Regions from separate parts of the Kribbella sp. C-35 genome, predicted to be linked through region 2. Evidence: riboswitches for the same ligand, from Rfam matches in the RefSeq annotation. Region 2 holds a riboswitch; each other region holds the start of a gene.
What was found. Region 2 has a riboswitch for cobalamin ahead of metE (5-methyltetrahydropteroyltriglutamate--homocysteine S-methyltransferase). Riboswitches for the same ligand answer to the same signal wherever they lie in the genome.

Region 1 (4,984 bases), 820 kb from region 2:
GGCTCCGCCCACAGCCCGCGTTGCGCCGCCTCCAGGAGCCGTTCCGCGATCCCGTGCCGTGCCCACGGGTTCGACTTGCGGAAGAACTCGGCCATCTCCGGGTCGGCGACGTACTCCGTGGTCAGCGACTCGTACATCCAGTCGTCGACCACGCCCGCGGTCGCGTCGTACCCGAACAGGTAGTCCACGGTCGCGGCCATCTCGAACGCGCCCTTGTACCCGTGCCGCCGCATCGCCGCCATCCACCGCGGGTTCACCACGCGGGCCCGGAAGACCCGCTTCGCCTCCTCCTCCAGCGTCCGCGTCTTGACCTGCGCGGGTACGGCGGAGTCGCCGACGTACGCCTTCGGGTTGGCGCCGGTGAGGTGCCGCACCATCGCGATCATGCCGCCGTGGTACTGGAAGTAGTCGTCGGAGTCCATGATGTCGTGCTCGCGGGTGTCCGCGTTCTTCGCCGCGACCTGGATCCGGGCGTACGCGCGTTCCATCGAGCCGCGGGCCTCCGCGCCGTCGAGGTCCTTGCCGTACGCGTACCCGCCCCACACGGCGTACACCTCCGCCAGCTCGGCGTCGGTCCGCCAGTTCCGCGCGTCGACGAGCGGCAGCAGGCCGGCGCCGTACGAACCGGGCTTGGAGCCGAAGACCCTCGCCGTCGACTGCCGTACGTCGTTGCCCGCAGCAACGTCTACCTCCACGTGCGCGCGCAAGTAGTTGCTCGCCGGATCCTCGTCCAGCGCGGCCACGGTCCGGACGGCCTCGTCCAGCAGCGCGACGACGTGCGGGAACGCGTCCCGGAAGAAGCCGGAGATCCGGATCGTCACGTCGATCCGCGGCCGGCCGAGCTCCTCGAGTCCGACCACTTCGAAGCTGGTGACGCGGCGCGAGGCCTCGTCCCAAACGGGGCGGCAACCGAGCAGCCAGAGCACCTCGGCGAGGTCGTCGCCCTGCGTGCGCATAGCCGACGTACCCCAGATGGTGAGGCCGACGGACCGCGGCCACTCCCCGGTCTCCGCCTGGTGCCGCGCCAGCAGCGAGTCGGCGAGCGCGACGCCGACGTCCCAGGCGTTCCGGCTCGGGATCGCCTTCGGGTCGACCGCGTAGAAGTTGCGGCCGGTCGGCAGCACGTTCACAAGCCCACGAGTAGGCGACCCCGACGGTCCCGCCTCCACAAACCGCCCGTCCAGCGCCCGCACCACGTTCGTCAACTCGTCCGAGGTCCGCCCCAACCGAGGCACAACCTCCTCAGCCGCAAACGTCAGCGACTGCACCACTTCTTCACAGTCCCGGGCCAACACCTCAGCAACCACAACCGGAACCTTCGCCGCGTCCCAGCTCATCGTCTCCATCCCGACAACAAGCTTCCGCGCGACCGCCTCCAGCAGGTCGACGCCGTCGGCCCCGCTCACCGCGGGCAGGTCCGCGAGTGTCGCCAGGTCCGCAAGCTCCGGCACGGCGCGCCCGGGATCCGCGAGGAGCGCAGCTTCGTCCACCCCGAACGCCGTCCCCAGCGCGGCCCGCAGCCCTGGGATCGAGTACGACCCGCCCCACAGCTGCTTCGCGCGCAGTACGGCGAGCACCAGGTTGATCCGCGCCTCACCTTCCGGCGCCCCGCCCAGCACATGCAGTCCGTCGCGGATCTGCACGTCCTTGATCTCGCACAGGTACCCGTCGAGATGCAGCACGAACTCGTCGAAGTCGTCGTCCTCCGGCTTCTCCGACGTGTGCAGATCGTGGTGCAGCTGCGCCGCCTGGATCAGCGTCCAGATCTGCGCGCGCAGCGTCGGCACCTTCTCCGGGTCGAGCGCCGACACGGTCGCGTACTCGTCGAGCAGGTACTCCAGCTTCGCCATGTCGCCGTACGTCTCGGCCCGCGCCATCGGCGGCACCAGGTGGTCGACGACCGTCGCGTGCGCCCGCCGCTTCGCCTGCGTCCCCTCGCCGGGGTCGTTGACGATGAACGGGTACACCATCGGCAGATTCCCGAGGACGGCGTCGGGCGCGCAGTCCGCCGCCATACCGATGCTCTTGCCCGGCAGCCATTCGAGCGTGCCGTGCTTCCCGAGGTGTACGACGGCCTGCGCTCCGAAACCGCCCTCGGCGGGCGGGGCCTCGAGCCAGCGGTACGCCGCCAGGTAGTGGTGCGACGGCGCCATGTCCGGGTCGTGGTAGATCGCGACCGGGTTCTCGCCGAAGCCACGCGGCGGCTGGATCATCAGCACGACGTTCCCGAACCGCAGCGCGGCGAGCGCGATCGCCGGCTCGTCACCGGACGTGTCGACGTACAACTCCCCCGGCGCCTCGTCCCACGCCCCGGTCATTGCCTCCTGCAACGATTCCGGCACCCGACCGAACCAGGTGGCGTACGTGGACAGGGGGACCTTCGCGACCGCGTTGGCCAACTGCTCGTCCGTCAGCCAGTCGACGTCGTGCCCGCCCGCCGCGATCAAGCGGTGAATCAGGCCGTCAGCTCCGTCCGCGCCCTGCAACTCGCTCAGATCGAGGTCGCCCAGGTCGTACCCGGCGTCCTTCAGCTGCCCGAGCAGCACGACCGCCGACGCAGGTGTGTCCAGGCCGACCGCGTTCCCGATCCGCGCGTGCTTGGTCGGGTACGAGGACAGCACCAGCGCGATCCGCTTCTCGGCCGGCGGAACATGCCGCAACCGGGCGTGCGCGACCGCGATCCCGGCCAGCCGCGCGCACCGCTCCGCGTCCGGCGCGTACCGTGCCAGACCGTCGGCGTCGTACGACTTGAACGAGAACGGGATCGTGATCAGCCGCCCGTCGAACTCCGGGATCGCCACCTGCGTCGCCGCGTCCAGCGGGCTGACGGCCGCGTCGCTCTCCACCCACTGCTCGCGGGTCGAGGTCAGCGCGAGGCCCTGGATCAACGGGATGTCGAGCGACGCCAGCGCGCCCGCGTCCCACGCGTCATCCGCACCGCCCGCGCTCGCGTTCGCCGCCACCGCGCCGCCGGCGGCGAGAAGCGTGGTGACCAGTACGTCGCACTTCCGCAGTAGATCGAAGAGCCCGACGTTCTCGGCCGGGTCGAGCCCGCGAAGAGTCCCGCAGTACACCGGAAGTGGTTGCGCGCCGGCCTCGGTGACCGCCGCCGCGAGCGCGTCGACGAAGGCGGTGTTCCCGGAGATCTCGTGCGCCCGGTAGTACACGATCCCCACCACAGGCCGGTCGTCGTCGACGAAGGACCCGCGGACGCCGTACGCCGGGAGCGCGTGCGGCGGCTCGAACTCGTCGCCGGTCAGCAGCAGCGTGTCGCGCAGGAAGCCGGCCAGGTTGCGCAGGTTGTCCGCGCCGCCTTCACGCAGGTAGGCGAGCGCCTCGGTGACCGCACCGGCGGGCACGGTCGACAGCGACATCAGCTCGGCGTCCGGGGCGGCCTCGCCGCTCACGACCACCGCGGGCTTCCCCGAGGCGAGGACCGCGTCGAGCCCGTCCTCCCACGCGCGGCGCCCGCCGAGCAGCCGGACGACGACGATCTCCGCGTCGTCGAGCAGCGGTCCGAGCCCGGCGAGATCGAGCCGGGCCGGGTTCGCCACGTTCCACCCGGCGTCGGCCGCGGCGGCCGCCAGCAGGTCGGTGTCGGCAGTGGACAGCAACAGCAGCTTCGCAGGCATGCGCACGCGTTCCTTTCCGAGGTATCCACGCCCCGATTCCAGGTACGACGGCGGCAGTTCCTGACTCCCCTTCACGGGTCACAGTGGCGGGACCGCCCCGGACTCACACCGGGTTCCTGCTGATGCCGTCGATGACGGCATGACTGTAGCCGACGGAGCTGCCGGCGTCGCCGGAGCAGGTGTGGAAGTCGTCCCACGTTGTCGCGTTGACCCGTGCACTGGCTTTGGTATAGGGCGGAAAGACAGGGTTTGTACTGCGGACGCCCTCCGGCGTCGCACGGCAACGTCTTCTTCAGCACAGGCCGATCCGGTTCCACCTGAGCTGAAGGAGACCATCATGCGCTTGAAGGCCTGGAGACTTCTGGTCGTCGTACTGGCCATCGGCCTCGTCGGTCCTGCCCTCGTCGCGGTGCCGAGCCAGGCCGGCGGCGTCCGGGCGGGTCCGGCGGTGATCACCCAGTGGAACACCATCGCCGGCCGGACGATCTACACGGAGAACGCCACCCCGGTCCCGGTGGGGAGCCTGTACTTCGGCTTCGTGTCGCTGGCCGTGTACGACGCGGTGGTGGCGATCGAAGGCCGGTACCAGCCGTACCTGAAGCAACCCAAGGTCCGCGGGAAGGCATCGTCGGAGGCAGCGGCCGCGACGGCGGCGTACGAGGTGCTGCGGTACTACTTCCCGGCCTCGGCCGCGCAGCTCGCGACCGACTACGCCGCCTCGCTCGGCGGCATTCCCGACGGCCGGTCCAAGGTCCGCGGAACCGAGGTCGGCCGGCACGCGGCCGCGACGCTGATCCAGGCCCGGCTCAACGACGGCAGAGGCGCGAACATCCAACTCACCGTGACACCCGCTCCCGGAGTCTGGCGCCCGACACCCGATGCCAACGCCGCGATGCTCGCCCCGTGGCTCGGATTCGTCGTACCGCTGGCGCTCCGGTCGCCGACGCAGTTCCGGCTGCCCGGTCCCGACCCGATCACGTCGAAGGCCTACGCCCGGGACTTCGCCGAGGTGAAGACGATGGGTGCGCTGGTCGGCTCCGCCCGGACCCCGGCACAGACCGAGACCGCGGTCTTCTGGAACGCCAACGCCCTGCTGCAGTACGAGGCGGCGCTTCGCAGCCAGGTCACTGCGCGAGGGATGGACATCGTCGACAGCGCCCGGGCGTTCGCCCTGCTCAGTACGAGCGTGGCCGATGCGTTGATCGCCTGCTGGCGAGCCAAGTACGACTACGCCTACTGGCGCCCGATCACCGCCGTCCGGTTGGCCGGCACCGACGGGAACCCAGCCACCGAAGCCGACGCGACCTGGTCGTCGCTGCTCCAGACGCCGCCCTACCCGGACTACGTCAGCG
Region 2 (4,984 bases):
CTTACCCATGCCGCGCGCGACCACGGCCGCGTGCGAGGTCTTGCCGCCGCGGCTGGTCAGGATGCCCTGCGCCGCGATCATGCCGTGCAGGTCGTCGGGGTTCGTCTCGCGCCGGACCAGGATGACCTTCTCGCCGCGCTCCGCGGCCTCGACCGCCGCCGCCGACGTGAACACGACCTTGCCCGAGGCCGCACCCGGCGACGCGCCGATCGCCTTCGTGATCAGGTCCGTCGCGGCATCCGCGTCGAACCGCGGGAACATCAGCTGCGCGAGCTGCGCGCCCTTCACCCGCTTCAGCGCCTCGTCGGTGTCGATCACGCCCTCGTCGATCAGGCTGGTCGCGATCCGGAACGCCGCCGCCGCGGTCCGCTTGCCGACACGGGTCTGGAGCATCCACAGCTTGCCGCGCTCGACGGTGAACTCGATGTCGCACAGGTCGCGATAGTGGCCTTCGAGCTTCGCCATGATCTCCATCAGGTCGTCGTACGACGCCTTGTCGATCTGCTCCAGGTCGGCGAGCGGGACGGTGTTGCGGATGCCCGCCACGACGTCCTCGCCCTGGGCGTTCTGCAGGTAGTCGCCGTACACGCCGGGCTGACCGCTCGACGGGTCGCGGGTGAACGCGACGCCGGTGCCGGAGTCCATGCCGAGGTTGCCGAACACCATCGAGCAGATGTTCACCGCCGTGCCGAGGTCGGTGGGGATGCGCTCCTGGCGGCGGTAGAGGATCGCGCGGTCCGAGTTCCAGGAGCGGAACACGGCTTCGGTCGCGAGGTCCATCTGGGTCCGCGGGTCCTGCGGGAACTCGCGGCCGGTGTGGTCGTGGACGGCCTGCTTGAAGGTCTCGACGAGGCGCTTCAGGTCGGCGGCGTCCAGGTCCAGGTCGTTGCTGGTGCCCTTCGCCTGCTTGGCCTGTTCGATCGCGTCCTCGAACACGTCGCCTTCCATGCCGAGCACGGTCTTGCCGAACATCTGGATCAGCCGGCGGTATGCGTCCCACGCGAACCGGGGGTTGCCGGAGTGGTGCGCGAGCCCGTTCACCGAGTCGTCGTTGAGGCCGACGTTCAGAACCGTCTCCATCATGCCGGGCATCGAGACGGCCGCGCCGGAGCGGACCGAGACCAGCAGCGGGTCGTCGGCCTGGCCGAGCTTCTTGCCCATCTTCTGCTCGAGCAGCGCGACGTGGTGGTCGATCTCGTCGGCCAGGTCGGCCGGGACCGCGCCGGTCTCCAGGTACGCGCGGCAGGCGTCCGCGGTGATGGTGAAACCGGGTGGCACCGGCAGGCCGAGGTTGGTCATCTCGGCCAGGTTCGCTCCCTTGCCGCCGAGGAGCTGCTTCATGTCCCTGTTGCCTTCGGCGAAGTCGTACACGAGTTTCGGCACGGTCACTCCCTGGGTTGCAGGCGGGTGTTTTCACGCGCGGGAAGATGGCCCGCTGGCCCATCGACTCCGGCGGCGGGGGCGTGTTTTCAGAGTAAGCCCAAAAACCAGTCCAGTTGAACACTGGTCTCACGATGCTGACGTGACCCTCCCCACAGGTCGAAGGCCGGAAAACCCTTCCCTGATTGACAACGCGAGACATTCGGCGTCTTCACCGATGAAACCTCCGGCGCGGGCGCTGCGGGGGTTTCGTCGGGAGTTCGGTGGGTAGTCGGGCTAGAGTCTGCGGGGTGCGGATCGTGTCGTTGCTTCCTTCGGCGACCGAGATCTGTTTCGCGCTCGGTGGCGGTGCGGATGTGGTCGGGGTCACCTTCGAGTGCGACTTTCCGGCGGCTGCTCGCACCGGCGGATCGTGTCGACGACCGCGCTGCCCGAGGGTCTGACACCGGGCGAGATCGACGCGGCTGTACGTCGGATGGTCGCGGCCGGGGAGGATCTGTATCACCTGGACGCGGGTGCGTTGCGCGAGCTCGACCCGGATGTGGTGATCACCCAGGACCTGTGTGCGGTGTGCGCGATCGACGTGACGGATGTCGACGAGGCGCTTGACTATCTGGGGTGTCGCGCGGACGTGGTGAGCACGGATCCGCACAACCTGACCGAGATACTCGAGTCGATCGAGACCATCGGAAAGGCAATCGGCCGAGACGCCACGCAGTTGGTGGAGAGCCTCCGGACCCGGCTGGGTAGGCGGGCCAGTGGTGGTGCGCGAGTCGCGTTGTTGGAGTGGACGGATCCGCCGTTTGCGCCGGGGCACTGGTTGCCGGAGATGGTGACGGTGGCGGGCGGGGTGAATGTGCTGGGGGTGGCTGGGGAGCGGTCGAAGGCGATCACGTGGGAAGCCGTGCGGCAGTCGCAGCCCGAGGTGGTGGTGTCCGCGCCGTGTGGGTTCGGGCTTGATGGGGCTACCGAGTTGACGGAGCTCCTGATGGGCGACCTGCCGGCGGACATTCCGGTGTGGGCCGTGGACGCCAACGGGTACTTCGCGCGACCGGGGCCTCGGCTCGTCGACGGTGTTGACGTGCTGGCGGCCATTGTCCGCGGAGAGATCCCGGATCCGGCCGTCGCGCGGCGCCTGCGGTAGTGGCGTTGGTCTCGCCGTACGCCGAACCGCATCCGGCGCGCGTACGCTCGATCGTGCCGACGGTTCGCGTGGTCACGCAGGATGTGGCTGGGCGAGGCAAGAGGGAACCCGGTGAGAATCCGGGACTGCCCCGCAGCGGTGAACGGGAACGACCGCCGTCACAAGCACTGGACTAACGTCCGGGAAGCGACGGCCAGTAGGTCCACCGGTCCTGGCCGGTCTGCCCGTGAGTCCGAAGACCTGCCGCCGGCCCGCACGCCCAACCCGGGTGCGCGGGGGATCGGTGGTCTCGTGGGAGGACCCGCCCGGGCTCACGGCGTACCCGTGGTCCCTGCGTTTTCCCGCGAGCGATCCGCCGATCCATCGGCACGCTCGCGAGGAGAGAGACGTGAACACCAGTAACACTCTTGGCAACACCCTCGGCACCACCATCCTGGGCTACCCGAGGATCGGCCCCGGCCGCGAACTCAAGCACGCGCTGGAGCAGTACTGGGCCGACGGCGACGCGACGCAACTCGAAACCACAGCCCGCCGGCTCCGGGCGGAGACCTGGCTCGACCTGAAGTCCCGCGGCCTCGGCACCATCCCCGGCAACACCTTCTCGTACTACGACCAGATGCTCGACCACGTCCAGCTCTTCGGCGTCGCTCCGGACCGATTCCGTGGCCTCGGCGACCTCGACCAGTACTTCGCGATGGCCCGCGGCCGCGACGGCGTCGCCCCGCTCGAGCTGACCAAGTGGTTCGACACGAACTATCACTACCTGGTGCCCGAGCTCGACCGCGAGACCCGCTTCACCCTGAACCCGGCCAAGATCCTGACCGAACTGGCCGAAGCCCGTGAGTACGACGTGAATCTCCGCCCGGTCCTGATCGGTCCGCTCACCTTCCTGCTGCTCTCCAAGTCCGACGACGTCCAGCCGCTGACCCTGCTGGACCAACTCGTCGACGTGTACGCCGAGTTGCTCGCCCAACTGGACACCGACTGGGTACAGCTCGACGAACCCGCGCTGGTGCAGGACCGCACCCCGGCCGAGCTCGACGCTCTGCAGCGCGCGTACACGAAGCTCGCCGCCCTGACCGACCGGCCACGCCTGCTGGTCGCGACGTACTTCGGCGACCCAGGTCCGGCGCTTCCCGTGCTGACCTCGACCGGCGTCGACGGTCTGGCCCTCGATCTCGTCTCCGCCCCTGGCCTTGTCGATCAGATCGCCGGGCTGCGATCACTTCGCCAGAAGACGGTCGTGGCCGGCGTGGTCGACGGCCGGAATGTCTGGCGAACCGCGCTGGGCGACGCGCTCTCCACGTGCGCCGCCCTCGCCGGTTCCGTCGGCCGACTGGAGGTGTCGACGTCCTGCTCGCTCCTTCACGTCCCGTATGACGTCGACGTCGAGGACGACCTCGATCCACGGGTTCGCGCGCGGCTCGCGTTCGCCCGTCAGAAGGTGGACGAGGTCGTACTGCTCGGCCGCGCGTTGAGCTCGGACGCAGGTGTCGTCGTGGATGCCGCCAACCCGGCAGGCGGTCCGCTCAAGGAGTCCGACCTGGCCTGTGAGCAGGCTGTCTGCGACCGGGTCGCCTCGATCCGGCCGGAGGACCGACAGCGTCCGTCGTACGACGACCGCCGTACCGCGCAGGAATCACTGGAGCTGCCGAAGCTCGCCACGACCACGATCGGCTCGTTCCCGCAGACCGCGGAGATCCGTCGTACCCGAGCCGACCTCAGCAAGGGCAAGATCGACCAGGCGGCGTACGACGAGCGGATGCGGGCCGAGATCGCACAGGTCATCGCGCTACAGGAAGACCTCGGGCTGGACGTGTTGGTCCACGGGGAGCCCGAGCGGAACGACATGGTTCAGTACTTCGCTGAGCAGTTGGACGGATTCGCGACCACGAAGCACGGCTGGGTGCAGTCGTACGGCAGCCGGTGTGTCCGGCCGCCGATCCTGTACGGCGATGTGTCGCGGCCCGTGCCGATGACGGTGCAATGGTCGTCGTACGCGCAGTCGCTGACCGCACGGCCGGTGAAGGGCATGCTGACCGGACCGGTGACGATCCTGGCGTGGTCGTTCGTGCGCGACGACCAGCCGCTGCAGGTGACGGCGGATCAGGTCGCGCTGGCGCTCCGCGACGAGGTCGCCGATCTCGTCGCGGCCGGGATCCGGATTATCCAGGTGGACGAACCCGCGCTTCGTGAGCTGCTGCCGCTCCGCAATGCCGAGCGGAAGGCGTACTTGGATTGGTCGGTCGGCGCGTTCCGGCTGGCGACGGGTGGGGCGCCTGCAGAGGTTCAGGTGCACACGCATCTGTGCTACTCGGAGTTCGGCGCTGTCATCTCCGGGATCGATGGGTTGGATGCCGACGTCACCACGATCGAGGCGGCGCGCTCGCGGATGGAGGTGTTGGGGGATCTTGCGGGCGTCGGCTTCCGGCGCGGGGTCGGCCCCGGGGTCTACGACAT
Region 3 (4,984 bases), on a different contig from region 2:
CGGCACTCGGGGTTGCTCAGCTGGCGGTAGACGGCGAGCACGATGTTGTTCGCGACCAGGGACTCCGCGGTGGCGAAGAACCCGAGGTTCCGCTTCAGCATCAGCCGCTCGTCGTCCGTGAGGCCGTCCTTCGACTTCCAGAGTGAGATGTCGGCTTGCATCGACACCTCGGTCGGCATCCAGTGGTTGTTGCACCCGGCAAGGTATTTCTCCCAGGCCCACGTGTACTTCAGCGGCAGCAGCTGGTTCACGTCCGCGCGGGAGTTGATCATCGCCTTGTCGGTGACCTGCACGCGGGATGCGCCCACGGTGATCTCGCTCAGTCCGGTGGTCACTGGCAGGCCTCGCAGTCGGGGTCGTCAATGGAGCAGACCGCTCCGGTCGGTTCAGGAATGGACACGGGTACGGCGTTGAGCCGGCCGTCGGTGCCCTTCAGCGTGGACTTCTCGACATGGGTCGCTGACTGGGAACGCAGGTAATAAGTCGTCTTGAGGCCATAACGCCAAGCTGACCGGTAAAGCTCGTCGAGCGCCCGGCCGGACGGCTTCGCCATGTAGAGGTTCAGCGACTGCGCCTGGTCGATCCACTTCTGCCGCCGCGACGCGGCCTTCACCAGCCAGAGCGGGTCGATCTCGAACGCCGTCGCATACAGCTCGCGCAGGTCGGCCGGGATCCGCTCGATCCCCGCGACCACGCCGTCGTGGTACTTCAGGTCCGACACCATCACCTGGTCCCACAGCCCGCGCGCCTTCAGATCGGCGACCAGGTACGGGTTGGCGACGGTGAACTCTCCGGACATGTTCGACTTCACGAACAGGTTGCTGTACGTCGGCTCGATCGACTGGCTCACGCCGCAGATGTTGGAGATCGTCGCGGTCGGCGCAATCGCCATCACGTTCGAGTTCCGCATGCCGTCACGCAGGACCTTCGCGCGCAGACCGTCCCAGTCGAGTTGCGTGTCGCGGTCGATGATGACGTCACCGTCGCGCGCGGTGTGCAGCAGGTCGAGCGAGTCGATCGGCAGGATCCCCTGGCTCCACAGCGATCCGTCGTACGTCGAGTAGCGGCCGCGCTCGGCGGCGAGATCGCTGGACGCCTCGATCGCGTGGTAGCTGATCTGCTCCATCGAGCGGTCCGCGAACTCGACCGAGGCGTCGGACGCGTACGGGATCCGCAGCGTGAACAACGCGTCGGCGAACCCCATCAGGCCGAGGCCGACCGGGCGGTGCCGCTGGTTGGCGCGCTCCGATTCCGGAGTGGTGTAGAAGTTCACGTCGATGACGTTGTCGAGCATCCGCACCGCGGTCTTCACGGTGTCTCGGAGCAGGTCGGCGTCGAGCCCGTCCTCGGTCAGATGGGCGACCAGGTTGACCGAGCCGAGGTTGCAGACCGCGGTCTCCTCGACGGTGGTGTTCAGGGTGATCTCGGTGCACAGGTTCGACGAGTGGACGACGCCGTCGTGCTGCTGCGGCGAGCGCAGGTTGCAGGCGTCCTTGAAGGTGATCCACGGGTGCCCGGTCTCGAACAGCACGGTCAGCATCCGCCGCCACAGGTCAACGGCCTTGACCCGCTTGAACACCCGGATCTCCCCGCGATCAGCAGCCGCCTCGTACCGCGCGTAGGCCTCGGCGAACGCCGCGCCGTACAGATCGTGCAGATCCGGCACCTCGTTGGGGGAGAACAACGTCCACTCCCCACCGGCCTCCACCCGCTGCAGAAACAGGTCCGGCACCCAGTTCGCCGTGTTCATGTCATGCGTACGCCGCCGCTCGTCACCGGTGTTCTTCCGCAGATCGAGAAACTCCTCGACATCGATATGCCACGTCTCGAGATACGCACACACCGCGCCCTTCCTTTTTCCGCCCTGATTCACAGCTACAGCTGTGTCGTTGGCGATTTTGAGGAAGGGGACTACGCCTTGGGACTCGCCGTTGGTGCCGCGGATGTGGGCGCCGATGCCGCGGACCGGGGTCCAGTCGTTGCCGAGGCCGCCGGAGTACTTGGCGAGCAGAGCGTTGTTGCGGATGCCGGTGAAGATGCCGGACAGGTCGTCCTCGACCGTGGTCAGGAAGCATGACGACAGCTGCGGCCGGGTGGTGCCGGAGTTGAACAGCGTCGGCGTTGACGACATGAAGCGGAACGAGCTGAGCAGCTCGTAGAACTCGATCGCCCGCGCCTCGCGGTCGTCCTCGCGCAGCGCCATCCCCATCGCGACCCGGAGGAAGAACGCCTGCGGCAACTCGTACCGCACCTTGTCGAGGTGCAGCAGGTACCGGTCGTAGAGCGTCTGCAAACTGAGGAAGGTGAAGTTCAGATCGGCCTCGGGCTTGATCGCCGCGGCGAGCCGGTCGAGGTCGAAGCGGCCGAGCTCGGGATCGAGCTGGCCGGCCTCGATACCGGTCTGGATGTAGCGCGGGAAGTAGTCGACGTACGCGGTGCTCATGTCGGCCTGACTGGCCTGCCGGGGCTCGCCGTGGACGCGGCCCAGCGCCTCGCGGCGGATCTGGTCCAGCAGCAGGCGGGACGCGGCGAAGCTGTACTGCGGCTCGGTCTCGACGTACGACCGCGCGGCCATCACCAGCGCGAGCTCGACCTCGTGGTGTGCGATGCCGTCGTAGCAGGCGCCGAGGGTCTCGTTCAGGATCAGTTCGGGGTCGACCGCGTCGAGTCCGGAGGCGCCCTCGGCGACGATCACCCGGAGCCGGTCGACGTCGAGCGGGGACCGGCTGCCGTCGGCCGCGCGGACGGTCAGCGCCGGCTTCTCGGTGACGCCGGTCGGGTCGGCGGCGGTGCGGGCCTTGGTCCGCTCCTCGCGGTACAGCACGTAGGCGCGGGCGACCTGGTGCTCGCCGGCGCGCATCAGCGCCAGCTCGACCTGGTCCTGGATGTCCTCGACCTGCACGCTGCGGCGCGTGTCGCCGCGGCTGGTCAAGGCGGTGACGACCCGGCCGGTCAGGTCGGCGACCAGGTCACGGACCCGGTGGGTGGCGCCCGCGTCGGCGCCCTCGACGGCGAGGAACGCCTTCGTCACGGCGACGGAGATCTTGCCGGCGTCGAACGGCGTACTGCTGCCGTCGCGGCGGATGACGGTCAGTTCTGTTCGAAGGTCCCCCCAAACAGGTGATGCAGCCACAGATGATGAGGAAGCAATGGTCACAGGTGTGCGCTCCAGAAGAGTTCGGTGACCCGGGACCACGCGAGCGGGCGCATGACGGGACCGGCAGCACCGGCCGGGGAACACTGCCGTCCGCCCTGCGACCCACCCGCGAGATCTCGGACCGCGTGCACCGGCGGTGCACGCACCGGTGGCAGGTATCCGGGCTCGCGGACACGCCTCGACAGCACGTCCACACACCGTTGCGGGGCAGCTCCGGATTCGCACCGGATTCCCCTGTTGCCTCGGAATGATCAACATCTTGTGGTGCCAACCGCTCCGAACCACCAGTAGTAGTGATGCTAGGTGGGAAGATCTATATCTTGTGGGAGCGCCACGCCGCGTGTCGCACATCTTGTGGTCCTCACGCTGCGACCGCGTAGAGATCCTGGAGTGTCATGATCTCCGAGCCATGATGGATCAGCTCGCGATTCAGTCGCAGGACCACGTGGCCGAACGGCTCGGCGGCGTCCAGTTCGTTCGCCTGGCTCAGGCCGATCGTCATCGCGGCGTCCTCGTCCAGACCGGCGATCGCGTCCTGCCAGGCCTCGACCCAGTAGGTCAGCCAGGCGACCGCGTCCCGGGCGTTGCCGTGCAGCGTGATGTCGGCCCGCCCCTGCCGGCTCTCGCCGAACGTCCACTCCCAGCGCTCGAAGAACATCTCGGTCAGATGCGCGATCAGCCAGGCGATCGTCCGCGGTCCGCGATGGTCCGGCTCGTCCGGCCACTGCGCGACCCACTCGCCGGACCCGAGCGGCCGGAACCGCCCGGTGTAATGCCGCCGTACGACGGTGAGCGCCTCGCTGCCCGGTCGCCAGAAGTACTGCTCGTCGGTCAGTTGGGCGAGCCGCCCGGACAGCACCATCCAGCTGAAGCCGAGCTGGCCGCGGACCATCGCCATCGCCGACGGCCGGTGCAGGATGTCCCAGTCGAACGCCTCCGGCATCACAACTCCCCTGTACGATCGAACATATGTTCGAATTCTTGCTCGATCGCAACCAGAAAGTCAAACCCCCTAGTGTGTCGGTTCTGGCCTTGCCGGGACCGGTCTGCTAGGCGGCTCGATCCGGGTGTCCGCGGCCGGACTCGCGAAGCGACGCTCCAGCAAGGTGAACGCGTCGATCAGCTCGGGCGCCTCGTAGACGCGGTTCCGGCGCCCGTCGGTGAGCTCGCGCAGGATGCCGGTCTCGACCAATCGGGCGAGGCCCTGGTTGGCGGCCTGCTGGGAACGGTCGATGAGCTGGGCCGCGGCCGCGAGCGTCAGCACGGGCGCGGCGGGCAGTGCCTCGATCAGGAGTTCGGCCGCGGAGCCGGCGCGGACCGGCGCCGCGCGTTCCCGCCATTCCGCCTTGAGGTCGGCCGCGGTCTGCTCGAAGCGTGCGGCTTCGGCGGTCGCGTGCGTGCAGGCCTTCGCGAACATCCCCAGCCACGGATTCGCGGCTGCGCGGGCCTTCGCGGTCGTCGCGCGTCCGACGTACCGGAAGGCGGTCAGTGCTTCGATGTAGTCCGCGGCGTGGGTGGCGAGCGAGAGCGAGACCGGCGGCACGGTGCGCGTGATGAGGCCGTCGGCGCGCAGGATCAGGTGGATCAGCGCGCGCCCGGTTCGGCCGTTGCCGTCGGCGAACGGGTGGATCGTCTCGAACTGCGCGTGCGCGATCGCGGTCTTCGCCAGCACCGGCAGCCCCGACTCGCGGACGAACGTCATCAGGTCCGCGAGCAGATCGGGAATCAGCTGCGCCGGCGGCGGCACGTAGTACGCCTCGGCGGGGGAGCGGCCGCCGATCCAGTTCTGCAGGTACCGGATCTCGCCGCCGTACTCCGGGTGCGGCG

Region 1: another riboswitch for cobalamin. It lies ahead of cobN (cobaltochelatase subunit CobN); the one in region 2 lies ahead of metE (5-methyltetrahydropteroyltriglutamate--homocysteine S-methyltransferase).
Region 3: another riboswitch for cobalamin. It lies ahead of ACLJOO_RS42020 (ribonucleoside-diphosphate reductase subunit alpha); the one in region 2 lies ahead of metE (5-methyltetrahydropteroyltriglutamate--homocysteine S-methyltransferase).

What each region holds. Positions count from the first base shown of each region.
Region 1 covers NZ_JAJPWG010000002.1:245,207-250,190, forward strand. Annotated here, with positions in the region: gene cobN (cobaltochelatase subunit CobN) at 1-3,632, opposite strand, end outside; cobalamin riboswitch at 3,667-3,813, opposite strand; gene ACLJOO_RS13900 (vanadium-dependent haloperoxidase) at 3,970-4,984, shown strand, end outside.
Region 2 covers NZ_JAJPWG010000002.1:1,068,463-1,073,446, forward strand. Annotated here, with positions in the region: gene ppdK (pyruvate, phosphate dikinase) at 1-1,383, opposite strand, end outside; gene ACLJOO_RS17605 (cobalamin-binding protein) at 1,757-2,524, shown strand; cobalamin riboswitch at 2,568-2,787, shown strand; gene metE (5-methyltetrahydropteroyltriglutamate--homocysteine S-methyltransferase) at 2,913-4,984, shown strand, end outside.
Region 3 covers NZ_JAJPWG010000009.1:208,414-213,397, reverse strand. Annotated here, with positions in the region: gene ACLJOO_RS42025 (ribonucleotide-diphosphate reductase subunit beta) at 1-350, opposite strand, end outside; gene ACLJOO_RS42020 (ribonucleoside-diphosphate reductase subunit alpha) at 332-3,133, opposite strand; cobalamin riboswitch at 3,290-3,458, opposite strand; gene ACLJOO_RS42015 (DinB family protein) at 3,519-4,100, opposite strand; gene ACLJOO_RS42010 (Fic family protein) at 4,170-4,984, opposite strand, start outside.